Regions from separate parts of the Paenibacillus sp. GL_099_B genome, predicted to be linked through region 2. Evidence: riboswitches for the same ligand, from Rfam matches in the RefSeq annotation. Region 2 holds a riboswitch; the other holds the start of a gene.

Region 1 (16,224 bases), 3.1 Mb from region 2:
GCTTCTTACGGCGCATCTACTTTTCTGATGTATACCGGCGCACCGCAGAATTCGAAACGAAAACCTATTTCGCAATATAATATAGAAGCAGGACAATTGCATATGAAGCATCAGGGCATTTCCAATATAGTTGTGCATGCTCCATTTCTGATAAATCTGGCCAATAGTTACAAGCGAGAGGTGTTTGATTTTAGCGTACAATTTCTACGGGATGAGATCGAACGAACGGCATCGCTTGGATCAAATCAGCTTGTTCTTCACCCTGGGGCCCACGTAAACGCTGGATTGGACATCGGTATTCGACAAATAATCCGGGGATTAAACGAAGTATTACAAGACGATAATCACCCGGAGGTACAGATTTCGTTGGAGACGATGGCCGGAAAGGGAACAGAGTGCGGAACAAGCTTTGAAGAACTGGCACAGATTGTCGATGGCGTGCAACGGAATGAACGGATTTCCATATGTCTGGATACTTGTCATGTTCATGATGCCGGATACGATATTGTTCATAATTTTGATGGGGTACTTGAGCAGTTTAACAAGGTAATTGGCCTTGATCGATTAAAAGTACTGCATATCAATGATTCTAAGAATGTGCGGGGATCGAGGAAAGATCGCCATGAGAACATCGGGCACGGACATATCGGACTTCAGGCTTTGGATTATATCGTACATCATCCCGAACTCGTGTCACTTCCGAAACTGCTTGAGACGCCGTCGATTGGCAAAATAAAATATAAAAGTGCACCTTATCGACATGAAATTGCCCTGTTAAGAAGAGAGTGCTCTGAACCCGTGCAGAAGGAAGAGGATTCTTTAGAAAACAGTAAATAGAGAGTATTACAAATATTCGCTCACTCATTCCATGTTTATTCTCACGGGACATATGTTAAAATGGATGTAGAACGTTACTTTTTACTAAAAAGGAGGCCGCCATGCAGCCAATAGAGCCTCAAGACATCCAACACCGGATCAATCAACTTCTCGATCAGGACCTATATTTACACCTCGAACTCACGTCAGGTGCTTACGCCAGTCACTTCGATAGCACCAGGCACCCGGGGTCGGCATTCATTTCCAATGCGGTCATACGATATACGCAAGGATCTATCTCGGGCACGGGCCCATACCGAGTTGGCTTAAAGACCACTCACGGCTGGATATACGCTGAGGGACTTACACACATTGACGAGCTGGAACAAGAACGACTCATTCTGGCTGGTCACGATAGTCAAGGAAAGCTGGTTGTAGCTTTACAACTTAGTCGGGAATTGTTCTGATGAAAGCGGAGGATCAAATAAGCATGAATAACAAACAGATTGAACATCAGCGCATTTTAGTTGTGTTTCCCCATCCCGATGATGAAGCATTCACTGCTTCGGGAACGTTGGCGAAGTACATAGAAGGCGGTGCTCAAGTCACTTATGCTTGCCTGACTCTAGGGGAGATGGGACGTAATATGGGCATCCCTCCATTTGCCAACCGGGTCACCTTGCCAATAATCCGTAAGGATGAACTCATAGAGTCCTCCAATGCGATTGGTATTCAAGACTTAAGGATGCTGGGTTTTCATGATAAAATGATCGAGTTTGAAGACCCTGAGCTGCTAGATGGCCACATCTTGGCGCTGATCAAGGAGCTTAACCCATCACTGGTCATTACTTTCTATCCGGGATATAGTGTGCATCCCGATCATGATGCAACCGGAGCCGCAGTTACGCGAACGATTGGTCGATTGCCCGCAGAGGAAAGACCTATTGTGTACTGCTGCGCATTCTCGAACAATCACGAAGAGAGCATCGGGAAAGCGGATGTGATTGAAGATGTGAGCGGGTTCCTTGCCAAGAAAATGGCGTCGATTCGAGCTCACCGTTCACAATTCCAAGCGCCGGAACTTGTCGGCAAGCGGGAAATGGATGATGAACAAATCCGAAATCGGTTTGGAAGAGAAGCATTTTGGACCTATAAGTTCGATTGATTTTACAATCTGTAGAATCTAATTTGCGTAAAAAGTCGCCATTATGGCGACTTTTTTTTGTTTTAGACATACCATATTGTTCAGGTGGTGAATGGAGTGGGAAGGGGAGAGCGTATGGTTTCTATGCGCTTCCATGGGTAATAACATATTGACCATTAAACTCGTAAGGAGTGATACAATTGAAAGAACTTCGTTCTGTTTTTATTAAAATCCCGATATTCGTTATGTTTCTTGCAATTACAGCTTGCTCTGGAGAAACAGAGCCGCCTGCAACCTCTGAACCGTGAGCACCAACAAATGAGTCGGTTACAGCTCCCACCACAGAGAATGTAGAAACATCTGAAACGACACGACCGCAAACAGAAAGTTTTGATTTGATGACAGGGGAGGGGAATTCATCACAAACGGCAACCTTGCATCAAGGAGAGGGTTTTACATTGTACGTGTTCGAGAAGTTTTCTTTTGATGCTGCCAAAGGCCGCTTGTCGCTGACAAGCAATCCGGACTACTATGTGGATATTGAACCGCTGCCCTCTGATTATGATTTGAAAAAGCTTGAGACAGCGGGGCGAGAAGAATTGGAAAAATTCAGCGCGGTGACTGATTATAGTGGCGAGTTGATTGAGCACCCGCTTGGTTTTGCTGAGCTTTATCTTCAAGCTTCATCTGAAAAAGGGATAAACGATTATATGGTCTGGAAATCAGAAAAAGGTGACGTTTTTTTATTCCGTCTTCACAATCCCAAAGGTGACGAAGCCTCTGATTTCGCTGGTCCGGTCCTTGTGTCTTTATCCACGGTTCAGGACGAATAGTCATCATCATCTTAAGGAGTGAGTGGACATCGTAATGCCAAAAATGCGAAGCAAACAATTCATTCGAATTACTGCGATAGTCATTTTACTTTTGCTCATAACGTGCATCGCATTTGTTTATGTTAATGACAGACCTGGCGGACTAGCCGATCGGCGCATGTCCAAAGCAATGGGAATGAGTGAAACCATGCATATTCCTATAGGAAAAACTGCTGAAGAAGCGATCCAGAAGTTTAGAAATAATGATGATTCATTACAAATCATTCATCAAGAACCGGTAGACGGCGGCATAATTTTGTTTAAACAAAAAACGGGTCAGGAAAATAACAGCAATCTTCAGATGGAGTATGCTCGGAAAATAATATTAGGATGGAAGTGGGCATGGGGTGGCGGATATTCCATCGGTGAATCATCTCAGTTCACGTCTGCAATGGATTATATGAGCATACCTGGATTGAGTCATATATCGACACCTTTCCCTATGCTGTTTGGACATATATTAGACCCGGCTATTCAGCGTGTAACTGTCGAGTTCGAGGGGGATGAGAAACCAGTAGTTACCGAAGCCAAGCTGGTTGAGGTGGGACCGGAAAGCATAATCTGGTTTGTATACTTGCCCTCATCTGCAACTATCCCGTATGAAATGAAGGGATTCAACGATAAAGGAGAGCTCGTAACCCATAAACAAATTGATGATCCGAATGGCATGGGTTCCATGGTTCTGGGAGAACGTTAATGAGTGTTCGTACGGAACCTGTGAGTAGGGTAGGGATAGCCAAGTTTGGAATACAATAAAAAGGGAACAACCCATTGTTTAAAATGTACCCCTTGTAAAGGACAATTTAAAAAGGTTAGGCAACTTCAAGCTGCTGTCTGTATCGTGCAGGCGGCAGCTTGTTTAAGTTCCATTGACCTCGATAATGATTGTAATAAATCATGTAGCTTTTCACTTCTTGCTTGACCTCTTCCAAGGTCATACACGTTTTAAAGTTCGTTTCATCTTTAAAATGCCCAAAAAATGATTCTTGTGGAGCGTTATCCCAACAGTTTCCTCGACGCGACATGGATTGTCCCAGCCCCATATTCTTCACAATCTTTTGGAACTTTGGGTTCGTATAGTGAAATCCTTGATCTGAATGAATCAACGCATCTGAGGTGAGGTGACGATGCTTTTTGAGTTGATTCAACGTCTCAATCGCAATGTCCAAACCGAGTGAAGCAGAGACTTCATAAGCTAAAATCTCATTCGTTTCAGCATCTTTAATGGTCGATAAGTAGGCTCGCTTATTTTTCCCATAAGTTAAATACGTGATGTCCGTTAATAGTACCTTGCCTGCAATCCCTTGCTTAAAAGCTCGATTTAACGTGTTAGGACAGGTTCGATGCTCTTGGGTCGCTTTGGCCATACGACGTGCGGGATTAGCTTTTCGAATCGGACAAACGATGTTGTACTTTTGCATGACACGACGAATTCGCTTGAGATTGTATATGACTCCATATTGGTGCTCCAGCGTCATTTTGATTTGACGGGCGCCTTTCTTTCTTCCACGGTAATGGTAGGCTTTCAGAACGATCGCTTTCACTTTCTGATCGTCTTGTTCCTGATTTTGACGATGTAACCTGGCATCTTCGCTACAATATTGGTAATAGCCCGAACGTGAAACTCCAGCAATTTCACAAAGAACATGCACCTTGCGTTGGAAAGGGTATGTATGCATCATCTGTTGAATCAGTTCGAATTTTTGCCGCGTACTTAGTTGGATTTCTTTTTTCTCATCTGCCTTTCGAGTTGATCGAGCTTTTTTAAGAATTCATTCTCCGCTTCAAGCCATTTCATTTTCGCTTCCAAACGGGCATATTTTTCTTCAAGACTTAATTCACGGGTCAGAGAACGGCCTGAAGCGTGTATTCTACCGTCTGTTAATCCAGCAGGTCCTTGTTCTTGAAAAGCCGCACGCCATCGATTGGAAGCCTTTCGAATTCGGGTTGCACCCAAGACGTCAATGGGAAAGCCTGCTTCCTGAAAAATCTCACGGGGAAGCGTACCTTGACTGTATTCTTGAATAAATCGTTCTTTGAACGCATCCGTGTACGTAATAGCTTTAGCGCTGACATTTTTCACATAGGGATTTCTTCTTAACTGATCTTGCTCTTGAGTTGTAAAGCATTTCTTTGACATCCGCTTGACCACCGCTCGTTTTTTATTCATTGTACACAAAAAGACCCTACAAGATGACCTTTTTTAAAGTGTCCATCTTATAGGGTACATTTTAGTTTAGGGGTTGTTCCCTTATACGTTACAAGGAAATTCCGGTTTACAAAAAAATAAGTAAAAGAATTCCGACTACGAAGCAATAGTATGAAAAGTAAATCAAGTTCCCTCTAGCCATAATTCCCATGAACCATCTCATTGAAAAGTAGGTTACGATAAGGGTCGTAATGAACGCTAAAATGTAAGGTATAGCCAACTGCGCGCGGTGCGGATCGGTTACGATGTCAGATGCACCTAAAATTACCCCGCCGATGCTAATCGGAATGTAGAGCATAAAGGAAAATTTCAACGCTGTTTCTTGTTTCATCCCGACAGCAATAGATGCAATGACTGTTGCACCTGAGCGGCTTATTCCCGGAATAAGAGCCACCGCTTGAGCCAGACCCACCAGTACTGCGTCTTTCGCAGACAAATCTCCATCTCTTTTGCGCCCGCGAAGGTTTCGAATGAGCCACAGCGCAATTCCTGTGATCAGTAAACTAATCGCAACCGTATAAACAGAAGTGAATATTTCTTCAATTTTATCCTTGAATAGCACAGCCCCGATCGCAGCAGGGAGGGTACCAATGATTATGTATAGACAAAACATAAAATCTGCTCTGTACTCCGCATTGCGAGAGACTAGGAACCGCCAGCCTCCTACAATAATTTTTTTGATATCTTCCCGAAAGATAAACATAATGGCAATCAGTGAGGCGGTGTTCGTCAAAATTTCAAAGGATAATCCGTTCTGCTCCATGCCAAGCAATCGTTGAACGATAATCAAATGTCCGCTTGAAGAAACCGGAATAGGCTCTGTAGCCCCTTGTACGATACCTAATAACACATATTTCAACCACAAAATAAAGTCTTCCATTGTATCCTCCTACTCATGATTTTCGATTGGCTTTGACATATTTCAGTTGGGCAACAATGATGACACTAATAATCACCAAAAGGAACCACGAACTGATCTTGCTAAAACTGACCAGTTGCCAGGAGTCATGCTGGTCAGGGTATTTCCAGCCGTTAAAAAATGTAGCTATATTTTCAGCGGTCCAGATGAAAAAACCTACGATGATAAAAGCGAGTGTTAACGGCATTCGATAGGTAGTTAATCGTACCCGATAGATAATCCATGTTTTTCGAAAAACAATAAATACAAGAGCGGTCAACCACCAACGAAAATCGGGAATAAAATGATGTGTGAAAAAGTTGATATAGATAGCTCCACCTAACAGAACTGAAGATGCAAACCCAGGCCAGCCCGTCATGTCCATACGCAATCTGCGCCATATTTGACACATAAAACTTGCTACACTTGCATACATAAATCCGCTATAAAGGGGGACACCAAAGAGCTTGGTATACCCAGGCTCAGGGTATGACCAGGAACCCATCCATACCTTATACATCTCCAGTACCAACCCAATCACGTGAAATATACATATGACTTTGATTTCATCACGTGTTTCCAATCCGCTCCGGTGCATAAGGTATTGTACTGCTAATAATACAAGCAGAATGGCATCATAGCGATAAAGAAAGGGTATCTGAATTACGCTAGAAAGGGCCAACGTTCCAAAGATCGCCACAGGAAAAATGCAACTCATCGCCTGATGATAACCGAAATGCAGGAACTGTACTAAAGGTTTCAAGTTATGTTTATCTCCTTCCTAAGCCTTGTTCATAATAATATAGATATGGTCCGTTTGTAAAAAGAGAAAAAAAGATATATATATTTTCTTATTTTCAATTCGAGCTTATTCGAAGACAAATAAGGCCCCTCGTCAACTGGAGGGACCTTGTTTTTTGGCTAATCCATTTATGCATTTTCAGATAGCTTGTAGGCAGATTTAATCGTATGTTCGATGAGCGTCGCAATCGTTACAGGACCAACACCGCCCGGTACAGGTGTAATTGCTGAAGAAGGAACAAAGCAAGCTTCGTAGTCCACATCTCCGACGTTGCCTTTGTTATAACCTGCATCAATAACGACAGCACCTGGTTTAATCCAGTCGCCTTTAACAAAGAGCGGTTTGCCCACGGCTGCAATTATGATATCGCCAAGCTTCACAATTTCCTCCAGATTCACGGTTTTGGAGTGGCAAGTCGTCACCGTTGCATTCCGGTTTAGCAGCATGGCTGAGACAGGCTTGCCCAGAATTGGACTTCTTCCGATGACAACCGCATGTTTGCCCTCGATCTGAATATTGTAGAAATCCAGAATTCGCATAATAGCCTGTGGTGTACAGGAAGGGAATTCTGCGTCTCCAAAAGCATTAAGTGCAAAACCGAGGGTCGTTACACCGTCAACGTCCTTCTCGATACTAATGGCATCAAAAGCTGCTCTTTCATCGATATGATTCGGGACAGGGTGCTGAAGCAAAATACCGTGTACGGAAGGGTCATCATTTAGCTTGTTAATTTCTTGAATCAATTCATCCGTGGTGGTATCCGCAGAAAGAACGACCTTAATGGAATGCATGCCTAAACGAGCACAAGCATTTCCTTTCATCCGCACATAGGTCGCTGAAGAAGGATCATCTCCGACGAGAATTGTAGCGAGACTAGGCTGAATGCCTTTTTCCTTAAGAATGGCAACCTTCGAGGCCATGTCTTCCTTCATAAAATCCGCTACCGTTTGTCCATTCAAGATCAGTTTGTCAGTACTCATTTTCACATCGCCCTTTCAACATAAAAAAGAGGCAAGGAAATAAATATTCCTTACCTCTGCCCAGGCGTACGGCTTATTACAAAACCATATGCTCCCTCACGGTTCACCGTGTTCGCCAGTTACATATGATCGTTTAAATTGTTTAGATTGATAGTACTTGAAAAAGCAGAATTGTTCAATAGTTAATGGATCTCTCTTTGATTTGTATGGGTTATTAGTTTCCCTGGTAGCCCCAATCTTCGTTATATAGTTGATAACTGTTATCACTCGTGATATATTGTTAACTAGTAAATCATTTAATGTTTAATTAGTGAACAAAACTGATCATTTAAGGGTTTTTTATTGTTTATAAGTAAATAAGGAGCGATAGCTGAATGGATTCAAACGATCGAACAAAACAGTTACTGTATGACCAATTTATTCGGTTTTTACATGTATACGAGAATCACAAAGATACGGAAATTGAACATTTTCTAAGTATCGCCCAGCGGGAAAGCATGGACAAAATCCCTCAGCATTTGACCGCGGTTCATATGATAGATTGCATTGGCAAGCATGAGCCTATTAACAACACGGGTATTGCTGAGGCGATGAATTTGTCCAAAGCAAGTATTACCAAGATCGGCAACAAACTGCTGGAGGAAGGATTCGTCAAACGTACGAAAATGAATGACAACAAGAAGGAGAGCTATTTCCGGTTGTCACCGCAAGGCAAAAAGATCTTTGAACTGCATGAACGTTTACATGTACTTGAGGCTGAACGGTTCTATCGTTCTTTGGACAAATATTCGGAACCGGAGCTGAAAATAATACATCAATTTCTTCAAGACAGCAGCATGGATATGGAATCCAGAAAAACTGAAGGAGAGTGAAACACTTGAGTCTGGCAGAATTGATCAGGGAACGCAGAAGTATTCGTAAATGTAATTCTACACCGGTGGAACAGGAGTTGGTGGTTGAATTGCTGCACAAGGCCACACGGCTTCAACCAACTGTTGAAGCTGGCTCATGGCGTGTTGTTTATGCCGGAACTCCCGAAGCACGCAAACGGTTGGTTGACTGCATGCTGGAACAGATGTCGCAGAGCAAGCTCGGCAAGTTGATTCCGGGAAAACTGCTGGATGTGTTTAAAAAGAGGTTTACCGATATTCCTGCTCACGTCATTGTTATGTCGACTGTAGGACCGGATCGTCTGACCAATGACCGCAATTATGCGGCAGCCTGCGGGGTGATGCAGAGCTTCCAACTGCTGGGATGGGAACAAGGGTTAGGAATGCTGTGGGATACAGAGTCCATGATTCAGAATAAAGGCTTTTTCAAAGGAATTGGACTGCGTGAGGATGAAAGATTTGTTGGCATTCTTCATATGGGATATTACGACAAAGCGCCAAGAAGCCGGAAAAGAACACCAGCTGAGCAAAAGTGGACTGTATTTCAGGGTCAGACTACGTAGAGGGGAGGATGTAAAAATGGAATTGTCCGATCTGCAAGGAGGCATACACAGTCCAAAAGATTTTTTGGATCGACCGGTATCGCAGGAGCTAATCCTTGAATTGCTCAATCACGCCGTGTGGGCGCCAAATGATGGACTTCGTGAGCCGTGGCGATTTATTTTTGCCGATAACCGTAATGGGAAACTCATGCAGGGATTGCAGGAGCACGCTCCAGCCTATCTTCTGGTCTTGGTGAAGGAAGAGGCGGATCATCATAAGCGGGAAGAGGACTTTGCAGCAGTCTGCTGTCTGATCCAAAATTTTCGTTTGCTTGCCCATGAACAGGGCCTGGGTGTGCGCAGCACGTTGCATGACTGGATGTATGACAGGAGTCGTACTGAAACTCTTGGCGTACTGGGCAACGAGCGGATTGCTGCGGTACTAGAATTGGGATATGGCGCCGAACAGCCGGAAGGGAAAGCTGAGATAGCTGAGCCTCAGCTTCAGTTCGAACTGCTGTAGCTTGTAAGATGTAGGGAAGAGATTTCAATTGAAAGAGGAACGACAAAACCTTAGCAGGGATTGTCGTTCTTTTTTTATGCGGTATGTATCCGATTGGCAGATTAAAAATCAGCTAAAGCGGATACACACAACTAATCCAGAGATTCACCTCTTTAAAAAAAATGATGTTCCTATAATGTGTTAATTTCCTTGTTATGAGAATTAATTTGTGTTCTATTCTGTAAAGTAGATAAATCACCATCTAAATTCTTCAGGTTTGGAAGGAAAGCTGCGGCGGCCGAACAAAGCAAGGGGAGCAGACCCAAAGACAAGAATAAAAAAGGAATACCATATAGTTCTGCAACCGCTGCACCTACAAAAGCACCTACAGGCTGCAGTCCGCCACCAATGAGGAACCGTATTGAGTTAACTCGGCCTTGCAGGGGTCCGGGGACAAGTGTGCCATGTAAAGATGAACTGAGAGAACCAAAGAAAGGTCCTGCTGCACCAGCGGCACATAAGGCAACGAGTGCAAACGGGTAACTCGGGAATAGGCCCAGTAAGGCGTTAAAAAGCCCAATGGCGGCTAGGCTGCACAGCATGACTGTCCGTCGTCTTTTGATTTCACCCATCCACGAGATGATCAATAGTCCTACTAATGTTCCACATGCAGAAGCAGTGGTGAGTGTGCCCATTGCAGCGGCATCCCGATCTAACACTTCACGAACAAAAGGAATCATCATCGTCCAGATCGCTACAGAAGACATGTTGCTGATCGAAACCATTCCCATAATCGAGAGCATGGCCGGGAAACTACGATAAAAGGAGAAACCTTCGTGAATATCTCTGAGATAAGCCTTAATTGAAAAGGACGCCTTAGCTGCTACTGGCTTCTGCATTGTGGGCAGATAGAGTAACGTGGCAATGGCGGCGGTGTAACAAACGGCGTTGATGCCAAGCGTTGGCAACGCCCCGGCGGCGGCAGTAAGAGCTCCGGCTAAGGCTGGGCCCAACAAAGCAGCTGCATTACGGCAGCCGTCGATTACCGCGAATGCACGCACCAGTTTGCGTTCATCTGATACTCCCGGAACAATTGCCATTGCGGTGGGCATGAACAGGGCAGAACATGCCCCGCTTAGTCCTGCGGCCAGAAAAAGGTGCCATAATTGCAAGTGGCCTGCGAGTCCCAGACTCAGCGGTAATAAGAGAGCAAGCAACCTAACAGAAGCAAGGACTGCCATGAACCGCCCTCGGTGTAACCGATCGGATAACGGCGAGCCGAGCAACCGAATGGCCACTTCTGGAATGCTAAAGCTTAGTGCCATCGCACCCATGGCCATCTTAGATGCGGTTATTTCATAGACAAGCCATTCCATAGCCAGAAGACCAAATACGTCACCAAATGAACTCAGAGTGACAGTAGCTAGTAAACCATAATAACTGCGCTTAAGCATGGATGTTCCTCCGTGTGCGTAAGTTAAAGGGCACTATCATCATTCTTCAATATAAGCTGAAATCTGTTCCGAAAGCTTGTTGAGTGCTTCCAGACGCAAGCTGTAAGAGGTAGTTTTCTGATTATAATGCACGATGACAAGCCCCGCTGCCCTCAATGAAATCAGGTGGTAGTGTACTGTGCTCTTAGAAAGTTTAACCTCGCTAACGATCTCAGTGAATGTTAACTGCCTTCCAGCCAACAGACGGAGGATGTATAATCTGGTCTCGTCGGACAATGCTCGTGTTAGGCGCAACAACCGATGTTCAGGACGGCCCGTTGCTGGTGGGAGAATATCGGCAGAGTAACTGGTGAAGATCACTTCATCAAAGATGGCTGAGGTGACAAAGGGACGAGCATGATATTGAGGGATTAGAATCACTTGTTTGAGCAGAGGGGTGGGGTATAGACGCATACCTTCCGTTGCCTCCTCATAGACCACTAGGTCATTGGTTCCGTTCAGACTGGACTGTCTGGTTTCAGCTTCTAAGGCGAGACCTTCGATAATCGACGAATCAATTTGGCTGAAATAGTGGGTATTCCATTCACGAAGCGCTTCGGATGTCCGGCTTCGCAGTTCCGGGAGATTGGAGGGAACGGACAACTTCACATTAGCAGCGATGTCATATAGCTGGCCTGTGGTTAGGTCTTCAAGCCAATCCAAAAAACCACTCACTGAGCGTTCACCAGGACAACTCCAAATATAAGGTGCAAGGCTAAAATCATCTACAAGTTTCATCGTCTCCCGCATTTGTTGCAGTTTGGCAGGTGCGAACCGATCTTGCACTTCTCTGACCCATAGTTTTCCAGCATCCAGAGCATTATGATTCTGTTTGCTCATGAAAACCGTCAGGCTACTTACACATTCATAAATGGGTGCGAAATCAACTTCCACTTTGTAGTTCATAGCTCGAATTTTCCCTCGTCTTTCTTGTTCTATATTTATAGAACAACTAATTTGTTTTATTGTATACGAACAATTATGGGTTTGCAACAAAAATGTCCAATGATTTACTTATTCTCTTCAACGAAAAAAGACGTTCCACGGGTGGCGAGCACCTGAAGAATCGTCTTTATGATTTATACTGACAGCAAAATGAGCAGACTGGTTTTAGAATAACCGAATGATACTCTCCAAAAGTGTATATTGAAACTTTAATCTTGGATGAGTGCTGCTATCTGATCTTTCACATTGACATCACTCAATCCCCCGTGGTAACAAACGACAGATGTAATGTCGAGATCTGCATACTTTCTTAACGAGAGTTTTGCTGCGTTCATATCCGGTGTAGTCGGGGCGTGAATTCCCCCAAGCATACCGTCTACACTGTACATTGAATCCCCGGCAATGAGAGTTTTACTTTCCTTCAAATAAAGACTGATATGACCAGGTGTATGCCCAGGCGTGTGAATAACGCGAATTCCGCCGCAAAACGGTAGTTCCTGACCATCTATTAGGGTATGGTTCACTGTGCCCTTTGGCGGATTCTCCAGGTGACCATCTTTTATAAGAGGCAGTTCCCCTTGGATGTACGGCTTATCCAGTTCGTGTGCATATACTTTAATAGCGTTACCATGCGTCTGCAAAATCTCCGGTAGATTCCCTATATGATCGACATCCTGATGGGTCAAAATCACCGCCTTTAGTTTGTCTAACGAGACGCCAACTTTATCCATTGCCACACGTAAATCCTCATATTGACCTGGAAAACCAGTGTCTATTAGAATAGTCATTTCTTGACCCTTTAAAAGAATAGGGTGTATCACATTCCCATGATAGTCCAGATGGAGCATTTCGACTCCCTTTGAAATTTCCATAATATTAGTCCTCCGTAGAAAGAAATAGTATCTCTTTGTAAACGAATCAACTTCGTAAAAAGATACGGGGTAGAATTGGAAAATAGATTTGTGTTTTCCTGTGAACCAAACCGAGTATAGGATGATCTAATGAATAGAAGGAATGAGAGGAAAGGGGGAGCATTGGTGGATTTATCAGAAAAAGCAGAACTTGCAAGACAAGGAGATAAGGAAGCTTTTGTATTTTTAATACGTGCTGTTCAACAAAGCCTATTTGTTATAGGAAGATCAATTGTTAAAACGGATGAAGATTGTGCAGATGCGATACAGGAGACCATTGCCAAAGCTTTTTCTAATGTACATACACTGAAAGAGCCCACTTATTTTAAAACTTGGATTATCCGGATTTTAATCAATGAGTGTAATCGGATTATTAAGAAAAAAAAGCGAGTATCCCTTGTCCCTTATGATATGAGAAAGACATCATATAAGGGGGATTTTGAACAAATTGAGCTGTTTGAGGTAATTGACGAATTGGAGGAACAGCTTCAAACCATCGTGACACTTTTTTATATCGAGGATTTATCGGTCAAGGAAATATCTAGAGTGCTTGAAGTTTCTGAAGGAACAGTAAAGTCAAGATTATTCAGGGCCAGACGACAATTATCCGAGCTCGTTCTAGGGGAAGGAGAGGGCAAATATGAATTTTCATGATCCGGTTGACGGTGAGCTCAAGCAATTATTTAATACTAAAAGAAAAGACCTGATCATTCCTGATACAGTACAACTTGCTATGGAGAACGCACTTTCCTCCATTTCTGAGCAGAATGTAAAAAAGAGATATCCTCATAAACGATGGAGATGGGTAGCAGCAGTTATAGCACTCTTTTTCATCCTAGGAGCGGTTTCGATTTATTCCGTGCCAACATTTGGTGAGATGATCCGGTCTTTATTTGCTAAGGATAACCCAGATATTGGACTTTTGCGGGCACAAGAATTGGGACTAGTGCATAATCCTCATATCAAAGTAAAGGACAAAGGTTATACGCTGGTAATTGATGAAGCTGTTGCAGATCCTACACGAGTGACGATGGCTCTTCAACTCTTTGATAAAAAAGGTAAGCACGATCGCGATAAGTTACTCCTTGGAGATCTGAACAACATTACAATCAAAGATGCTAACGGTAAAGAATTAGACACCATGTACGATATGGGGTACACAAATGATTTTTATTATATGGTTGCTTTCTTCAATGAGCCATTGCAAACAGACAAGATTACAATAGAAGGGAATATTGGGACGCTTGGCAACAGGAACGAGCCTTCTGTTAAAGGAGATTGGAACTTTAGCTTTGATATAGATATGAGAGAGGCTAACCAGCAAACGAAAATAGAAGAATTGTCAGGTAGCTACTCAACGCCACACGGAATGACTGTCACTTTAAAGAGGTTAACAAGAATGGTGCAAGGAGTCCGTTTTGAACTGGAGACTGAACTTAATGATGCTGCAATGGCAAGGTCACCCGATGATTTATGGGAAAAGCAGATGTTGAGCTTTCACTTTGAAACCATAGAGAATGAAGAAATTCATTCGGTAAATTCGAGAAAGAATGGTGACATGGTTAGTCTGATGTCTACTGATTATGCAGTCATTGGAGACGGGAAGATTCGTTGGAGTTATATTTTCAAGTACTTGCCAGAGCATGAACCGTATCGTTTTATTTTGGATGGTTACTCGGTCGCCGAAATAGACGGCAGCAAAATTTCCTTTAGCCCATCGGAGCTGATAGAACCCAAATCTTTTAAAATATTAACAGATCGCATAGAGTTGGTTGGGACGTCGCTTGAGGACTCACAAAACCCTGATGCCACATATGAAACGGCCGTATCGTTCTACGGGGAAATGGATAATGAAATAAACAATGAAGAATGGAAAGCATACGATTCAGCAGGCAAGCAGTATGACGTTAGTAAGAGGGGGGTCTCAACCTTAAAAAATACGCTTACTGATAATTGGAGAGAGGGATTTATTAGTATGGGAAATCGCGATACGCAGCAGCCTTATGAATTCCGGATCACGGGGTTAGACCACATCCCGGAGGAACTTATCCTGGTAAGACGAGTTGTAGATAAAAGGTACAAAGACCCTGACTGGTCTGTATTGCTAAAATGATTTTTTAAATGTGTGGTCTATCGACCACTAATACCCTCATTATTACTTTCTCTGCCGCCCTTCTGGGCGGCTTTTTGCATATTGTTTTCTTGTAGGTACAGGTCGATTTTTAGAAGGAGAGGAGACATAAATCTAAACATATTAGAGATTAATCTTTAGTTTGTCAGGTTTATATGTAACCGCTATCATTCTATAATTTAGTCATAAAGGAGGTAAAAGTAAAAAAAAGAATTGAATCAAATGGTAATTGAGAACTTCAACCGAGAATCAGACGAAAACAGTAGAACGGGCAAATATAATCATATTGGGAGGTAGAGTATGTTTAAATTTAGTAAAAAAATGTTGACGGTCATTCTTGCGGCTTCCATGAGTTTTGGCGTGTTTGCAGCAACCTCAAGTGCAGCGACAGATTATTGGCAAAATTGGACCGATGGCGGCGGCACGGTCAATGCCGTGAATGGATCAGGTGGAAATTACAGTGTGACATGGCAAAATAGCGGTAATTTTGTTGTCGGTAAAGGCTGGAATGTCGGATCTCCAAACCGGACAATTAACTATAATGCTGGGGTTTGGTCTCCATCCGGTAATGGATATTTGACACTTTACGGGTGGACAAGAAATGCACTCATTGAATATTACGTCGTAGATAGCTGGGGCACGTATCGACCAACGGGAACGCTTCAAGGTACCGTCACCAGTGACGGAGGAACCTATGACATCTATACAACAATGCGATACAACGCACCTTCTATTGACGGCACACAAACCTTTGCCCAGTACTGGAGCGTAAGGCAGTCGAAGAGAGCGACTGGGGTTAACTCTGCTATTACATTCAGCAACCATGTGAACGCATGGGCAAGCAAAGGAATGAATCTGGGTAGCAGCTGGTCATACCAGGTGTTAGCGACAGAAGGATATCAAAGTAGCGGAAGTTCCAACGTAACGGTGTGGTAAGCAAACCACGGTGATTCGTTTAATGAAAGTAAAACAGATTTTTATACATTAGGGACTGGCTCAATGCCTTTTCCTCAGTTCTACCAACAGTCCGGATATGTTGAAGGCCGTTTCAGTCAGACAAACGGTCTTCGACGTTGCCGGATGTGAAAG
Region 2 (16,224 bases):
AAAAATAAAAACAAGTGCACCTGTAACAACCAGCATCAACAGAACCGATAGATCCAGTCGAAATCCGCCAAGCATAATAATTGGAGCTTCATGCATATTTTTCTCACCCCTTTCTCGACTTGAAAGCTGCAGCACCTAACATCATTCTGCTCTGCGGGAATAGACGATCCCTATAATCAGTAAGGAAAATTGTGCAATGACCAGACCGCCTGCAACCGCATATGTATTGAAGTACTGCGGAAAGCGCATCGATATGAAGATACCGAGCACTGCGAGTGCCGCTCTTGTCAAAAATCCCAGGTTCACACGCTTCAAGTTACCTTCTGCCGCATCATCAGACATTTTCCTTACTTTGAAGCCCAGGTAAAATGCATTGATCCAGCTAATTCCTGTACCCAGGGCCAGTCCCAAAGCAATTGTCTCCACACGTGGCATAAAGGCCGCTGCGAGAAAACAAATCATAAGAAAGTACATGATGAAAACAGTCATCATTCTGCGGTATCTGGTTAGTTCACTCATCACTTTCCCCCATGAATTTTTTCGCGATAAAGTAGATGCTTACGCCGCCTGCTGCCAAAAAAAAGAGAACGCTTACGGCGATCCATATTCCGCTACCCCCGATGGTCTTATCCAACCAGGAGCCAACGTAATATCCGGCAACAGCGAGAATGGCAATCTCGATTCCAAAAGCTGTCACGAGCCCCATTGCTTTCCACACATTATCATCATGGTTACGGGATGAATTTGGTTTGTTCGAATCGGCCATTTTCCACGCCACCCTTGCAATCCCAGTTAATTTTACTGAATGATGAGAGCCTTTGTCAATTGAATGATTTTAGCGTTTTAAAGGGGGAAACGACGGGATTACAGGCCATCAGAGCCCATAAACCCGCGTAAACCGTACAGTTTAACTGTATACTGTACCCTTTATTAATCCATCAGAAAAAATGAATTATTTTTTGAATTTTCTGTGAAATGATTCCGGACGTTCACTATTCACACCAAAATGATGCAAAATCGCATTGACAATTCTTCCCGAAGCATGTCCATCACCATAAGGATTGGCAGCCTGACTCATGCTTGCATACAGTGTTTCGTCTGTAAGCAGAGCTTTGGTCCGCTCATATACACGTTCCTCTTCGGTACCCACCAGCTCCAGTGTTCCAGCCTCAATTCCTTCCGGACGCTCCGTTGTATCCCGAAGGACGAGAACAGGCACCCCAAACGAAGGCGCTTCTTCCTGCAAACCGCCTGAATCTGTCAAAATCAAGTGAGTATGCGGGTAAAAGTTATGCAAGTCCACTACGTCTAGTGGATCAATAAGTTGAATACGGGGGTGATTCCCCAAAATCGCGTGAGCCGGCTCCTTCACAGCAGGACTTAGATGCACCGGATACACGATGGCAATATCCTCGAACTCGTCGGCAATCCGTTTGACGGCCTGGAAAATGTTACGGTGAGGCTCGCCTTGGGATTCACGGCGGTGAGCTGTCATCAACACAAGACGCTTGCCCTGTGCCCAATCTAGTACCGGATGTGTGTAATCCTGCCGTACTGTATATTGAAACACATCTGTTACCGTATTGCCTGTGACATACGTACTAGACTCCGATTTATTTTCTTTGGCAAGGTTTGAAGACGACCAGTCGGTAGGCGCGAAATGCAAGTCAGCAAGCACCCCGGTTAACTGACGGTTCATTTCTTCCGGGTATGGAGAGAGCTTGTTCCACGTTCGAAGGCCCGCTTCCACATGCCCCACCTGGATCTGCTGTAGGAACGCAGCATAGCTGGCTACAAACGTTGTCAGCGTATCACCGTGAACCAACACGATATCCGGCTTTGCTTCACGCAAAACCGGCTCCAGGCCTCCCAGCACACGAATCGTAATTTCATTCAGCGTCTGGCGGTCTTTCATCACATCCAGATCGTAGTCTGGATGAATATCGAATACTTCAAGAACCTGATCCAGCATCTGACGATGCTGTGCAGTTACACAAACGATCGATTCAATAGATTCGGGATGTTTCTGCAGTTCCAAAATAAGCGGAGCCATCTTGATGGCTTCCGGGCGCACCCCGAATATCGTCATGACTTTAATTTTCTTGGACATTGAAGCAAAGCCCCTTTTCTATTCAGCATGCAATATGCTTATTTAGTGCCGTACAGACGGTCTCCTGCATCTCCCAGTCCGGGAACGATATAGCCGTGATCATCCAGACGATCGTCAAGGGCAGCAACGTAGATGTCTACATCCGGATGCGCATCCTGAACAGCTTTTACTCCTTCAGGAGCTGCAACCAGGTTCATCATTTTGATTTGCGTGCAGCCGCGTTTTTTGAGCACGTCAATAGCAGCAATGGCAGAACCGCCAGTTGCCAGCATCGGGTCGATGACAATCAACTGACGCTCTGTAACGTCTGTAGGCAGCTTGGTGTAGTACTCAACCGGTTGCAGGGTTTCCGGGTCACGGAACAAACCTACATGTCCAACTTTTGCTGCCGGCAGCAATTTAACAACACCATCCAGCATCCCAAGGCCCGCACGCAAAATCGGAACCAGCCCAAGCATACGTCCAGAAATTACTTTCCCTTGTGTTTCAGCTACTGGTGTCTGTACATCAATAGTCTCCAGCTCAACATCTCTTGTAATCTCATAAGCCATCAGTGTAGCCACTTCATCCACCAATTCACGAAAATCTTTCGTATTCGTACGCATGTCGCGTATAAACGTCAGTTTGTGTTGAATCAAAGGGTGATCACATATTACTAATTTTCCCATCTAATTTGTCCCTCCGGTATGTTCTTCATGTTCAGCATTACCAAATATGCCTAATCATCATTCATAGGCCCGATAAATCCTGTATATTATATCATCACCTACACCGAATTACACCATCAAAGGGCACTTAATCATTACAGAAAACCGAATCCTATAAAAATAGGACCGGAAACATGAGTCTTCCGGTCCTTTTTGCTCTCGCTGTTATGTCAGTTGAATGTTAAAAAATCTGTAAACACTAATGAAGCTCCGCAAACAGAATGACCTTCTGATCGCTGTTATCCCCAGATTTCTTTGATCCATTAATAAATGGTGGAATTCCGGTGATAAAGGCGAGCGCTACGCTTCTTCAGGTTCTTTCGGTTTGCTCCGTCTGCATGTTTACATTAAGAACATCTCAAATACAAACAGCACGAGCAAGTTTTTTTAGTATTTAAGGTCAGTGTAGAGTGGGAATTGGTCGGTGAGCGCCGTTACTTCTGCACGGGCTTCATCCAATTTGGCTGTATCTTTAGGGTTTTTCAATGTTTTGGCAATAATCTTACCAATGGCTACCATTGCTTCTTCGTTCATACCCCGGGAAGTAGCTGCAGGTGTACCGATACGGATACCGCTCGTTACAAACGGGCTAGTTGGATCAAACGGAATTGCATTTTTGTTCACGGTAATGCCAATGGAATCAAGTACATGCTCGGCTTCTTTACCTGTGATATTCACGCTGCGTGTGTCGATCAGCATCAAGTGGTTGTCTGTACCGCCGGATACGATGTTCAATCCTTCAGCAATCAGCGTTTCAGCCAATACTTGTGCATTTTTTACCACGTTTTGTGCATACGTTTTGAACGAAGGTTGCAGTGCTTCACCGAATGCTACCGCTTTGGAAGCAATCACGTGCATCAAAGGTCCACCTTGGGAACCCGGGAATACCGCTTTATCAATCGCTGCTGCCCAAGCTTTGCGGCACAGAATCATACCACCACGAGGTCCACGCAACGTTTTGTGTGTAGTTGTCGTTACGAAATGCGCATGTGGAACCGGGCTTGGATGCAAGCCTGCAGCTACCAGTCCTGCGATGTGAGCCATATCCACCATGAACAAAGCACCTACATCATTGGCGATGGAAGCAAGCTTTTCAAAATCAATGATACGCGGATATGCACTTGCACCTGCAACGATCATACGAGGGCGATGTTTAAATGCCGCTTTGCGCACTTCATCATAATCAATCAGGAATGTATCTTCTTGTACACCATAAGCCACGAAATTGTACAGCAATCCGGAAGCATTAACCGGGCTACCATGTGTGAGGTGTCCGCCATGCGCAAGGTTCATACCCAGAACGGTATCACCTGGTTTCAAAGCCGCAAGGTATACTGCCATGTTCGCTTGTGCACCGGAGTGAGGTTGAACATTTACATGTTCTGCTCCAAACAGTTCTTTGGCACGATCACGCGCGATATCTTCAACGATATCGACATGCTCACAACCACCGTAGTAACGTTTGCCTGGATATCCTTCAGCGTACTTGTTGGTAAGTACAGATCCCATTGCCTCAATAACCGCTTCGCTTACGATGTTCTCGGACGCGATCAGCTCAATGTTGTTTTGTTGACGTTTCAGTTCAAGATTCATCGCTTCCAGTACTGCCGGGTCATTCTTGCGCAATTGTTCCATGATTAAATTCCTCCCAGTTTATAAGTGAAGTTATAAAGCGAAATCATGTTTACACGAAAACGGAGAGTGCAACACCAATCTGGAGAAGCAGAGCGTTCGCCTTTATCACCGGATTTCCCCTTATATAAGGGATTCAAAAAAATCTGGGGATAACAGCGATCGAAAGATGGTGATGCAATCGAAGTCAGGAGTGTAACCAATCGTTTCGGTTTATACGTTAGTCACAAAATGTCGAATCTGGTTGCTCTTCCATACGATACACTGCGCGCTCGCCGCCAATCAACTTCGGACGGGTCAATGCTGAAGTTACACGAGCATCACCGATGTAGCGGAGTGCTGTTCGGAAGGGTACTGCCACATGCCGCAAGTGCATGCCAATCATCGTCTCCCCAATATCCAGTCCCGCATGGGCCTGCACATGTTCAGCCAGACATGGATCGGTCAGCGAGCGATACGCTGCGGATGCCATGGAACCACCTGCTTTGGGCACGGGTACTGCACCCACTTCAGTCAATCCAAGACGTGTAAACAGTGAACGCTCCATAACCAGCGCACGGTTCAGGTGCTCACAGCATTGGAATACAACATCAAAACCGAACTCCTGCTGCACCTCGCGTATACCCGCAAGAAGCTGCTGCGCTACTTCAACCGCACCGCTTGTACCAATCCGTTTGCCTGCAACCTCACTTGTACTTGTACCGATCACAACGATCTGTCCAGGTCCAAGCTGTCCGGCAAGCGCCAGTTCACGCAGAATGGATGCGGTCTGTTCATGCAATCCGGGTTGTTCCGAATCTAACTCAATAGTCATCCTATCGCCTCCCGATAAAATCATGCCCGGCTTCCTCTAGGCTGCCCTTGGTATTCATGCATGGCATTTCAGGTACTATTATAGCGAATAATCAGATGAAAGACGAAAAAAAGAGCAGTCTGCGGGTAACGCAGAATTGCTCTTTTGCCCAGGCGACCGGCCGTTTGTTCCGGTGCTCCATCGTGGTTATGCCCACTTCGTCGCCAGTTACACCGGATCCCTGTTTTCCCATTCATCATAAAACAACCTGCGTCTAAAATCAACGGGTAATTTACATCCCGTGTCCGTTTTTATATGGAAGTCCATCGTTAGCTGCGACTGATTAAACGATTCAAATTAATCCAGCTTGTCCAAAAGTCTGTCGAGCGCAGTCCGGATCTCTGCCGCGGCTATGTTGTAATCGTCACGACTTCCGCCAAACGGGTCCGAAATATCAAAGCTCGGAATGCGTTGTCTGATCTCGATCGCCCGCTCCCGTTCAGACGCCAAAATTGCCTGACCGAGCGCACGCTTCATCTCCAATGTCGCGAACAGGCTGTCCAGTTCCTGAAGATCATTCAGAACTTGCTCGTCATTTTCCACATACTCTTTCAAGGTATATGTCTTGTGTACCGAGTCAGGAAAAACCTGCATGACATGCTGTTTATGACTACGTGTCAACGTGAGAATCAGATCGGCCCAACCGACCAGGTTCGAGCTAAGGAGCGTCGAATGCGGTGGTCCCTCAACGTTGTGATCCTTTAATACAGCCTCAGCATGACGGGAAATCGGCATGCCCGTAGTTGCGGCTACACCTGCGGAACGAACGTCCACCTGAATGCCCCGCTCAGACGCCAGTTTACGTAAAAGTCCCTCCGCCATGGGGCTGCGGCATGTATTCCCTGTACATACAAACAAAATATGTTTCATTGTGGTTAGCCTCCCCATTTTGCAAATGTTGTCGAATCATGTTTGAAACTCAATCTGAACCAACGAACCTCTTAACTATATATTGAAGACTGCACTAGGCTGTAATCATGGTTAACGTCGTTTTTTAAAATATAAACAAAAGTCCAAAAGCGAGCAAGATCGCTCCGCCGACCGCTTCACCGTAATCCCCCATATTTTGGCTTACACGCCGGCCCAACAGCAGACCCATAACGGACATTGCGCCACCACAGACACCAAAAGCCAGTACCGTTAATACCAAATCACTGCTGAACATGCCGAGCGAGACTCCAACGGAAAACGAATCCACACTGACACTCAGTGAGAACAGAATCACACCGAGCAGAGATCGATGATCCACCAGTTTGGTGTCTCCCTCCCGGAAAGCGTTCAAGATCATATGGGCACCGAGCAGGACCAGCAGACCGCCAGCTGCATACGTCGTAATGTCACCAAGCAGGGAACTGACGTATTTGCCCGTATACATGCCGATGAGCGGCATGATGATGTGAAACAGGGCAGTAACGGTACTGATTCGCAATACGTCTCTCAGACGAATGCCCTTCATGCCAATCCCAATGCCGAGTGAGAACGCGTCGAGTCCGAGAGCGACGGCCATAATCAAAATGGTTACCAACTGCCCTACATGGGCAGACACATCCCACATCCCCATACCCCCAAGTCACGTAAAGGTTCTTGTACACCATATGCGGACAAGGACATAAACATAACCTGAGAAGACTTTTGCATTCCTACCATTCAAAAAAAAGGAATAGTAAGTCGTGGCTAGAGGGCGGGTGCCAGAGGAAAATGTTCATAGCGATATTATGGGAAAACGGGAGCTATCGGTTACCGACCTGTATGAGTCGGTGACCTGCCGCCTTGAGCAGCCGATTCATGACGGCTGCTCCCAGCCCGTCGCGCGAGCAGGCTTCGGCCAAAATATATGTGGCCCCCTGCTCATCGCAGCTGCGCAGCGCGGCGTACAGCCGGCGCGCTGCTTCCTCCAGCTCGCTGGCTTCGCCCAGCGAGAACACGGCATCGGCGCGGTACTGCTCCGCGTGCTCGGCGAACGCCAGCACCGCGGTGCGCTCCCCGCGCTGCGCCGCCTCTGCGAGGGCGGCGCTGATCCAGGCCGCCACCGCTGCGGGCGGCCCCTCCACCACGCACAGCGCACCTGCAGGCGCGTAATGCGTGTACTTCATGCCCGGCGAGCGCGGCGCCGGGCTGTCATCGCCACCGGGCCCCTCGGCGAGCAGCGCCGGGTCCGTGGCGACACGGGCGGCAACGGCGGACAGCTGTTCCGCCGTAATGCCGCCAGGGCGCAGGATGGTGACGGTACCGTCGTCACCGACCTGCACCACCGTGGACTCGACGCCCACCCCGGTGGGGCCGCCGTCCACGATGCCGCCGATGCGGCCTGCCAGATCCTCGCGCACATGTGCTGCGAGTGTCGGGCTTGGCCGCCCGGAGCGGTTGGCGCTCGGCGCGGCGACCGGGCATTCCGCCGCCGCGATCAACTGCAAGGCCACCGGATGATCCGGCATCCGCACGGCCACCGTGTCCAAACCGGCGGTAACCCGCGGGGATACCGCCCCTCGCCTAACCGGCAGCACAAGCGTAAGCGGCCCTGGCCAGAAGGCCGTCATCAGCACCTCCGCTGTGCCATTCACTTCCGTGACCAGTGAATCCAACTGGTCACGCTGTGCAATATGCACAATCAGCGGATTGTCCGAAGGCCGCCCCTTGGCTGCAAATACAGCTTCCACCGCAGCTGTATTGCGAGCATCTGCACCCAGACCGTATACCGTCTCGGTCGGGAATGCCACGGTCTGCCCTTGACGAAGACAGGTTGCCGCATCCTGCAAGTCAGCGAGGGCCTGTTTATACGCAATCCCTTTTGCCACGTCATTCTTGTTCTCATTGGTTACCAGTACATTGACATCCCACATACTTGTAACCATTTTCTCTGTACTTTCATCGTTCTCCATGCCTTTCATGGAAGACTGATGCAATTGCTCGTTCTCTCTCGTCATATATCCATCATTCCTAAACTTCAGTAGGGTAGTTAATGCAAGACATTCCGCTTCCGAGATGCCTTCTTCGCTTATGTTTTCTGATTCCTATAATTATAACATATCTGCTTTGCCCAAGGATGCGGTCAGATTCTCCCCAGCGATTAACATCACGAGGTCTTTGACCCGAACCCATAATAAAACAAAAGGGCACTTCCCTGAATCGAAGTCCCCTGATAAAGCTTATATCCAGCAGCATGTTATACAGTTATGCAAACAATCCCGTTACCCAATCCCACAATTTCACCGCCATATCCCACAGGAAGAAACGTGCTTCCGGTGTGGCTGCCTGCACAGATGCTTGTGCGTCCCCAGGCTCTGCGGCAGTTGCAGATGCTGTTGTAGGCTTCGCCAATGCATCACCTGTTCCTGCATCTATGAAGCATAATGGTGGAAACAACACACACCACCAGTTTTGTCCCTCACCTTTTCCCAGTGTTATCCGCACTGCTTCGTAATCTCCAGCCGGATATACGGTACCCCCATATAATTTGGTTGGAAACGGAACAACCCCAAGTTCCACCTGATATGAATAGGTTAAGCCACGATTGGCAAGCTCTTCTCCTACACGATCCTCTATTTCAGATAAATGCTGACGGATGACCCCACGCGCTTCTTCCAGACTTTGCGGATTCTCCAGTTCGGTTACCCACCCATTCATTTGGGCAACGACGGCGTCCCGAATCTCGCGTTTGACCAACTGATCTCCCGCTGCATCCGAGTTTGCGAGAATACGCAAGCGAATGGATTGTTCCGGAATCGCTGTGGCCGCCACAGCTGCATCCGTTTTCTGACCTTCCCACATCATAATAATCATCATAAGACATACAATAATAAGTCCAATTTGTTTCACGATTCTTCTGCTCATTCCGTTCTCCCCCTCGGCTCCCGTGATCAAGATCCCTGTAACTCTCTCATGTCTATCAGTATGCCCGGAAGAGTCGGAAGTAAACCTGCTAGATTACAAATCTACTAAAATTTTATAGGAGGGTAAGACTTAAAATGAAAGGACTATTATCTCGCTCATGAAACTGACGAAAATCAAAGAAGCGCCTGCCTACGGAACGCTTGTCGGCTGGCACTTCTTTGAAAAATCTAAAATTCTAATCTACCTTTGATGTTCCAATTTGGCATGCTGCATGGATGCCCTTGCTCCTCGGTTACTTATTCACACGAAAAGCTTCCCAGGCCCCGCCAACCGAATTGCGGCTCGCTACAAGCTTACCGCCATTATTCAGATCACAGGTCACATACAGGTTATTGGCGAGTGCCTGCAACGCGATTGTTCCATCACCCAAATCCACACGATTGAACTTCTCCCATTGCTGAATAGTTGTGGCTTTTGCGATCAGAGCACCACCCAAATTAACATCTGCTGTGACATATTTATTATTGATTTTGGACTTGAGGGACACCGTTCCATCGGAGTTCGTGATCCATTCAAAAAGCTCCCAGTCTCCTGCCGTCGTCCGATCGGCGACAAGCTGGTCATTGCCTTGATTCTCGGCAGAGACGATTTGCTGATTGGCTTGAGCAATTAAATAGTTGTACCCGCTTGGATTCGGAGGCTGCACCGTGCCACCACCCGTAACCTCTGAATATACGGCCTGAAGCAGCGCACCTGAGCGGTCGTTGCTGTACTCCCAGAACATGATGCCACCCAGATTGCTATTTTTCACATATTGCACCTTCAGGCTGAGTGATTGTGGGTCGTCATACGAGATAAAAGTATTTCCATTAAACAGATAAGGAGCTTGGGCACTGCTGTCCCAGTACCGTGTATATCCGTTTTTATTCAAATATTGGCTGACAATGGTGTTGTAATCGGGTTCAAACCCCCCAGAAGCGGGCCTGTCCAGACCATTGTTCGAATTCTGCACACCAGTCCAAGCCCGGCCGTAAAAGGCTCCGCCAATGACCAGTTTGTTCGCGGGAACACCGCTATTTCTGAACAGATTGACCGCAGACGTTACACTAATATCTCTTCCTGACAGATTCGTATGATGACCTGTTGTTGCATCCCAGGTTCCATGAAAATCGTAAGTCATCAGATTGATCCAATCGAGCAGAGGCGTGATATTATTGATTTCCACACCGTTCAGATAACTGCTGCTCGCTCCTGCGGCAATGGTCAGCAGATATTGTTTGCCATTAATTTGTCCTTGAGCATTCAACTTCTCACGCACCTTCGAGAGCAGTTGTGTGAAATTTTGTTTATCCTGTGGCCGCGCGGTTGTACCGGCAGCAGGGTTGGTCGGATATTCCCAATCCAGATCGACACCATCCAGATTGTTGGAGGTTACCAACTGCACAATGCTGTCAGCAAAGGTTGTGCGTGAGGCGTCCGTTAGCGCAGCGTCTGAAAAACCGTTAGCTCCCCAGCCCCCAACAGACAATAACACCTTCAGATCAGGGTTTCTGAATTTCAATCCAACCATCAGTTGCAGTTTGGTACGATCTGAATTTGTAATTGTTGCTTTGCCGTTGGAGATGAGAGCGAAGGAATAATTGATATGAGAGAGCTGTTCTGCCTTGATTTCATTCGCGGTCCAGTTGGCCCAACCAGCCACATAAGCAATAATTTTCTTTGGAAGAGGAGCTGCGTCAGCTTGTTTCGCTGGTCCGATGGCAAATGTTGAAACGGTTAGTGCAAAAGATAAAAACAAGAGCATGAACACTTTTACAAATGAAGGGATCGTACCAACTCGATTTAGGTTCATCACATAACTCTCCTTTGGGGTTTTAATTTTAGGAATTCAGCAGCAGCCTCACGTTTTGGTTAGCAGGAGGGTCACGCCCTGTACTCCCTACTGTTTCTCTCGTTAATGCAGCTGAAAGACTATATTTGTTGATCCACATCGCTTCTTCACCCTTTCTGTTCCAGTCGTACTTGAAATAAAGGAAGCGTTTACAATTAAATGTAATCGATTTCATTTATGAGAAAAGGAATCTAGTTCGCTGAAATTCATGGATGGAATAAATAGATTCGCAGAAAAAAAAGGCTAACACAAAAAGGATCATAGTACGTTGATCTGAAGGGTAATGGGATATCAAAGGATCTTTGTAGCTGAAAATTTTTGATAATCTAGGGAAGAGTACACCAACGAATTACATTTACATTCATCATTGGCATGACTGGATGTATGGATGAGGAGTAGGTTCATAACCACTTTCAAAGTATTGATTACTGTCTGACGTGTAGAGTGTAAGTAGGCGGGTAAAATACTTATATAATCTAGTTAAAATTAGGATAATACAGAATTGAAATATTTGTCAATAAAAATTAAATTTGTCATTCTTCCAAAGTCCAAAATTCACACTACCTTAAAAACAAAAAAAAGATCTTCACCTGGCTGCGCAGGCAAAGATCGGAATAACAAACAAATCACTTACTGCTCCATAACATACTACAACATCCTATGAATGAGAAGCTGGATGTCCCTAGCAGAGATGAATCACACCCAAGATAATTACGCTGTTGTCTTTTCCTTTTTGACCATACTCCATAAACGATCCAGTAAGGTAGGTCGTTGTTCACCCATAAGAAGCTCGTCCTCGTCTTCCTGGCCATACAATTTAATGCTCATCACCAGTCCGATACAAGCCATATTAATGAGCAACGAGGTGCCTCCATAGCTGATAAATGGCAGCGTAATGCCCGTAAGCGGCATCAGCCCAAGGAAAGCGCCAATATTTTCAAACACCTGATATAACAACATGCCGATAATCCCCACAATCACGACAGGTCCCGCCCGGTCTCTACAGTGTAAAGCGATTAACACCATACGATGAATGAGGATAAAATACATTAAGAGCAGAACAGATCCACCTACAAAACCAAACTCCTCGGCAATGACCACAAAAATGGAATCCGAATATGTATACGGTACACGCCCCGATTGAACAGATGTGCCTTGCATGTAGCCTTTGCCTGTTATGCCTCCCGAGCCTATGGCGAGACCCGCATTTTTCGTATGCCAGGAAGCTTTCGACGTTGCTTTATCCGGTACAAGCCAAGGATCAATACGCTCGGCCCAGTGCTCCCGGTTCGCCTTTTCCAGAAAGGTAAAAATCTCATCGTGATATGACGTATATGCTTTGACGAATCCAAAAAAGGTTATCCCCACAATGGCAAGAGCAATTAGTGCATGCGACAACTTGATATTCCCTATCCATAACACAGCGACCAGAATCACGATGTATCCAAGGGCGTTGCCCAGATCATTCTGAATCATTACGAGTGCAAAGGGAACGAACGTCCATAAACCAATAGGAACGATATCTTTCCAGAAATGAAGCGTAGAATTTTTTCTTTTGACCAATACATGCGCCAGAAACAGAATTAAGATCATTTTAAACAATTCTGCCGGTTGAAAAGAAAGATAATCATTAATCTTTATCCAGCCATTCGCATTATTGATCGTGCCCCCTATAAAATTAACAAGAATCAACAGGACAATCCCAAACCCGTAAATATAAAACGCATATTGGATATACAGTTTATAATTGACTAATCCAATACCAATGAGGGCTACGAATCCAATCCCGTAAAACTGCAAGGTTTTGATATGATGATTGCCCAATTTCGGATCGGACTGAATCGCACTGTACACCGTAAATACACTCATGACCATAAGCAGCAGCAACACAAACAGAATAACCCCGTCCATCTTCTTCAGCATTCTTAGCATGTTCCTACGTATCCCCCTGAGGCTCAATAACCCAATAATTATTTCCAGTAGTCTTCAATATTACCATTGTATATAATTGGAAGACAAATTGGAAATCCGTCAAACAAATAACGAAAAACCCCGAAACCCACAGATCCATCTTGCTCCGATCTGTTGATTCCAGGGTTGGCTTATATCGTATTCACTTGCAAAGAGTCTGTCCTAGGATCAAAACTATTGCTCCTGTTGCGTTGATTTGCGTTTAAATAGTTTCATTACCAGTTCCGTAATGCTTGGCTGTTCTGAGGAACCGAGAATATCCTCGTTCTCTTCCGTATGCACTTTGATACTCATCACAAGTCCCATACTAAGCATGTTGAGAACAAGCGAGGTTCCCCCGAAACTGATAAACGGCAGCGTAATCCCTGTCAGCGGCATCAGACCAATGAACGGACCGATATTAACAAAGATCTGGTAGAGCAGCATCGCTATGATGCCGACAATCAGATAGGGCCCTGCCCTGTCCTTACATTCCAGTGCAATCAACACCAGTCTGTGAATCAAGATAAAGTAGAGCAGCAGCAGCACCGATGCTCCAACAAAACCAAATTCTTCACCAATCTGCACAAAGATCGAGTCCGCGTAGGCCAGCGGCACCCGATTCGACTGAATAGTGGTACCTTCCATGTATCCTTTACCGCTAATACCTCCAGAGCCTATAGCCAACTTGGCATTGTAGGTCTGCCAAAGCACATCCCTTGACGTCTGATCCGGCACGAGCCAAGGATCGAAACGATCTGCCCAGTGAGAGCGACCAATGTCCTTCAGAAATTTCACAACTTCGTCATGGTAATGAATATAGGCTTGTGTCCCACCTATCAAAGCGGCCACCGCTATGACAAAACCAATCAGGGCATGTGTGAATTTGATATTGCCTATCCAAAGAAGCCCTACCAGGATAACAACATAACTCAGCGCATTCCCCAAGTCATTTTGAAGCAATACGAGCAGCAACGGGGGAAGCACACAGAGTGAGATCGGGATGACATCTCGCCCAAAAAACAATGGTCTGTTTTTCTTCCTCGCCAGAAGCGCTGACAGGAAGACAATCAGACATAATTTGAATAGCTCGGCAGGCTGCAAGCTCAGGCCAAATATAGAGAGCCAGCCTTGAGCACCGTAGTACTCCTTACCGATAAACATAACAAGAATAAGCAGTATCATGCCCACGCCATAAATGTATAAGTAATTTTTAATGATCAATTTGTAGTTAATCATGGACATTCCGAAAAACACAATAAAACCGATAATATAAAAAATTACTGCTTTCTGGGGATAAACCTCCCACTTCGGTCTTCCGAAGGTGGTACTATAAATCGACAAGATACTAATGACCATCAGAATGAGCAATATAAAAACAATCGAATAGTCTATTTTTTTGAATTTATGCAGCATGTAGTTATGTTCCTCCAAGCATTCAGCAATCTTCGGTATATCTCATTGTAGAGGATTTCACGGCAAAAAGAAAACCCGTGGAACCTTACATTTTCGTCACCTGTTCCGAAGTGCGAACACCCAGCACATGCCGTTCAATGCCTGCAAGGTCCGGCACGACGATAATTTCCGGCCAATATCCGGCCGATTCAAGCAGAGCTGCGATATCCCCGGCCTGACCCTGACCCAGCTCAAAACCGATGATCTGCGGCGGTGCAGGCAGCAGCGCCAGCTGCTCCAGCATGATGCGGTACGGCCCCAGCCCATCCGGGCCGCCGTCCAGTGCCGTGCGCGGCTCATGATCGCGCACCTCGGGCTGCAACCCGGCGATATCTGCCGCCGGGATGTAAGGCGGGTTGGACACCAGGATGTCCACCCGTGCCCCAGCGAACGGGGCCAGCAGATCGCCTTCACGGAAGTCGATCTGCACTCCGTTCGCGGCCGCGTTGCGCGCGGCCACTTGCAGGGCAGCCGCCGAGATATCTCCGGCGCCTACCTGCCAGCGCGGGCGCTGCGAAGCCATCGTCACTGCGATGGCGCCGCTGCCCGTGCCAATGTCGACGGCGAGCGGAGCGCCGCCGGGAAACACGCGGTCGGCTTCACGCAGCACAGCCTCGACCAGCAGCTCGGTCTCCGGCCGCGGAATCAGCACGGCCGGCGTGACCTCGAACGGCAGCCCATAGAATTCCTGGCTGCCGATGATGTACTGCGCCGGCTCACCCGCAGCCTTGCGCGTGACGGCGTCTTCCCAGCGACTGCGAAGCTCGCTGGGAAACGGCTCCGGCTGCATCATATAGTACTCGGCCCCTTCGCGGCCGAGTACATGCTCCAGCAGCAGCCGGGCATTATTCTGCGGCTCGTACACGCCGCACTTCTCCAAAAAAGAGGAAGCCTCCACGAAGGCTTCCCGACAGCTCTGTTCCGGCGTCATGACAAACTGCGCGCGGCTCACAGCATTATTCTCCTCTATCCATCATATCCGTCTGCTCTGCAATGGTCAGTGCAGACAAGATATCTTCAATCTCACCATTCATGATTTGATCCAGCTTGTGCATCGTCAATCCGATACGGTGATCCGTAACACGGCTTTGTGGGAAGTTATAGGTACGAATACGCTCACTGCGGTCGCCTGTACCCACTTTGCTCTTCCGTTCACTCGAAATTTTTGCTTCTTCTTCCTGACGCATCATATCAAAGATACGCGTACGCAGAACCTGCAATGCTTTTTCCTTGTTCGAGTTCTGGGATTTACCATCCTGGCACGTCGCCACAATTCCCGTTGGAACGTGAGTTACCCGTACAGCCGATTTCGTGGTATTAACCGATTGTCCACCGGCACCACTGGAACAGAATGTATCTACACGGATATCTTTATCATGAATTTCGATATCGAAATCTTCGGCTTCAGGCATAACGGCTACGGTCGAAGTAGACGTATGAATACGTCCACCCGATTCGGTTGTCGGGATACGCTGCACACGGTGCGCACCACTTTCGTATTTCATTTTGCTGTAAGCACCACGACCGTTGATGAGGAAAATAACCTCTTTGAAGCCGCCCACATCATTCGTATTGGCATCCATCAGTTCCACGCGCCAGCCTTGATTATCGGCATAACGTGTATACATCCGGTACAGATCCGCTGCAAACAGCGCCGCTTCATCTCCACCAGCCGCTCCGCGAATTTCCACGATGACGTTTTTATCATCATTCGGGTCTTTTGGCAGCATGAGAACACGAATCAGATCGTCCAGTTCTTTCTGGCGAGTGCTCAGCTCATCAATTTCCATTTTGA

The links. A riboswitch is a leader RNA that binds a small molecule or an ion and turns the genes downstream of it on or off. The one in region 2 is predicted to bind ZMP and ZTP.
Region 1: it holds a riboswitch for ZMP and ZTP, as region 2 does, so the genes downstream of both, AC3ITG_RS15495 (bifunctional 5,10-methylenetetrahydrofolate dehydrogenase/5,10-methenyltetrahydrofolate cyclohydrolase) here and AC3ITG_RS29510 (TIGR01440 family protein) in region 2, are expected to answer to the same signal.

The regions. Positions count from the first base shown of each region.
Region 1 is NZ_CM174430.1:3,378,229-3,394,452, forward strand. Features, by position in the region: gene AC3ITG_RS15455 (deoxyribonuclease IV) at 1-837, shown strand, start outside; gene AC3ITG_RS15460 (YojF family protein) at 939-1,283, shown strand; gene bshB2 (bacillithiol biosynthesis deacetylase BshB2) at 1,307-1,981, shown strand; partial or broken gene AC3ITG_RS15470 (hypothetical protein) at 2,344-2,793, shown strand; gene AC3ITG_RS15475 (hypothetical protein) at 2,828-3,529, shown strand; one part of gene AC3ITG_RS15480 (IS3 family transposase) at 3,645-4,603, opposite strand; one part of gene AC3ITG_RS15480 (IS3 family transposase) at 4,603-4,972, opposite strand; gene AC3ITG_RS15485 (undecaprenyl-diphosphate phosphatase) at 5,109-5,921, opposite strand; gene AC3ITG_RS15490 (DUF817 domain-containing protein) at 5,935-6,702, opposite strand; gene AC3ITG_RS15495 (bifunctional 5,10-methylenetetrahydrofolate dehydrogenase/5,10-methenyltetrahydrofolate cyclohydrolase) at 6,870-7,721, opposite strand; ZMP/ZTP riboswitch at 7,773-7,854, opposite strand; gene AC3ITG_RS15500 (MarR family transcriptional regulator) at 8,096-8,593, shown strand; gene AC3ITG_RS15505 (nitroreductase family protein) at 8,590-9,174, shown strand; gene AC3ITG_RS15510 (nitroreductase family protein) at 9,191-9,676, shown strand; gene AC3ITG_RS15515 (MFS transporter) at 9,847-11,109, opposite strand; gene AC3ITG_RS15520 (ArsR/SmtB family transcription factor) at 11,149-12,054, opposite strand; gene AC3ITG_RS15525 (MBL fold metallo-hydrolase) at 12,303-12,965, opposite strand; gene AC3ITG_RS15530 (sigma-70 family RNA polymerase sigma factor) at 13,131-13,658, shown strand; gene AC3ITG_RS15535 (DUF4179 domain-containing protein) at 13,645-15,117, shown strand; gene AC3ITG_RS15540 (glycoside hydrolase family 11 protein) at 15,436-16,071, shown strand.
Region 2 is NZ_CM174430.1:6,462,911-6,479,134, forward strand. Features, by position in the region: gene atpB (F0F1 ATP synthase subunit A) at 1-96, opposite strand, end outside; gene AC3ITG_RS29485 (ATP synthase subunit I) at 142-519, opposite strand; gene AC3ITG_RS29490 (AtpZ/AtpI family protein) at 512-766, opposite strand; gene wecB (non-hydrolyzing UDP-N-acetylglucosamine 2-epimerase) at 953-2,110, opposite strand; gene upp (uracil phosphoribosyltransferase) at 2,149-2,778, opposite strand; gene glyA (serine hydroxymethyltransferase) at 3,205-4,452, opposite strand; gene AC3ITG_RS29510 (TIGR01440 family protein) at 4,670-5,263, opposite strand; ZMP/ZTP riboswitch at 5,403-5,484, opposite strand; gene AC3ITG_RS29515 (low molecular weight protein arginine phosphatase) at 5,600-6,172, opposite strand; gene AC3ITG_RS29520 (manganese efflux pump MntP) at 6,297-6,857, opposite strand; gene AC3ITG_RS29525 (L-threonylcarbamoyladenylate synthase) at 7,033-8,142, opposite strand; gene spoIIR (stage II sporulation protein R) at 8,474-9,133, opposite strand; gene AC3ITG_RS29535 (glycosyl hydrolase family 18 protein) at 9,426-10,985, opposite strand; gene AC3ITG_RS29540 (FtsW/RodA/SpoVE family cell cycle protein) at 11,736-12,956, opposite strand; gene AC3ITG_RS29545 (FtsW/RodA/SpoVE family cell cycle protein) at 13,170-14,390, opposite strand; gene prmC (peptide chain release factor N(5)-glutamine methyltransferase) at 14,476-15,360, opposite strand; gene prfA (peptide chain release factor 1) at 15,386-16,224, opposite strand, start outside.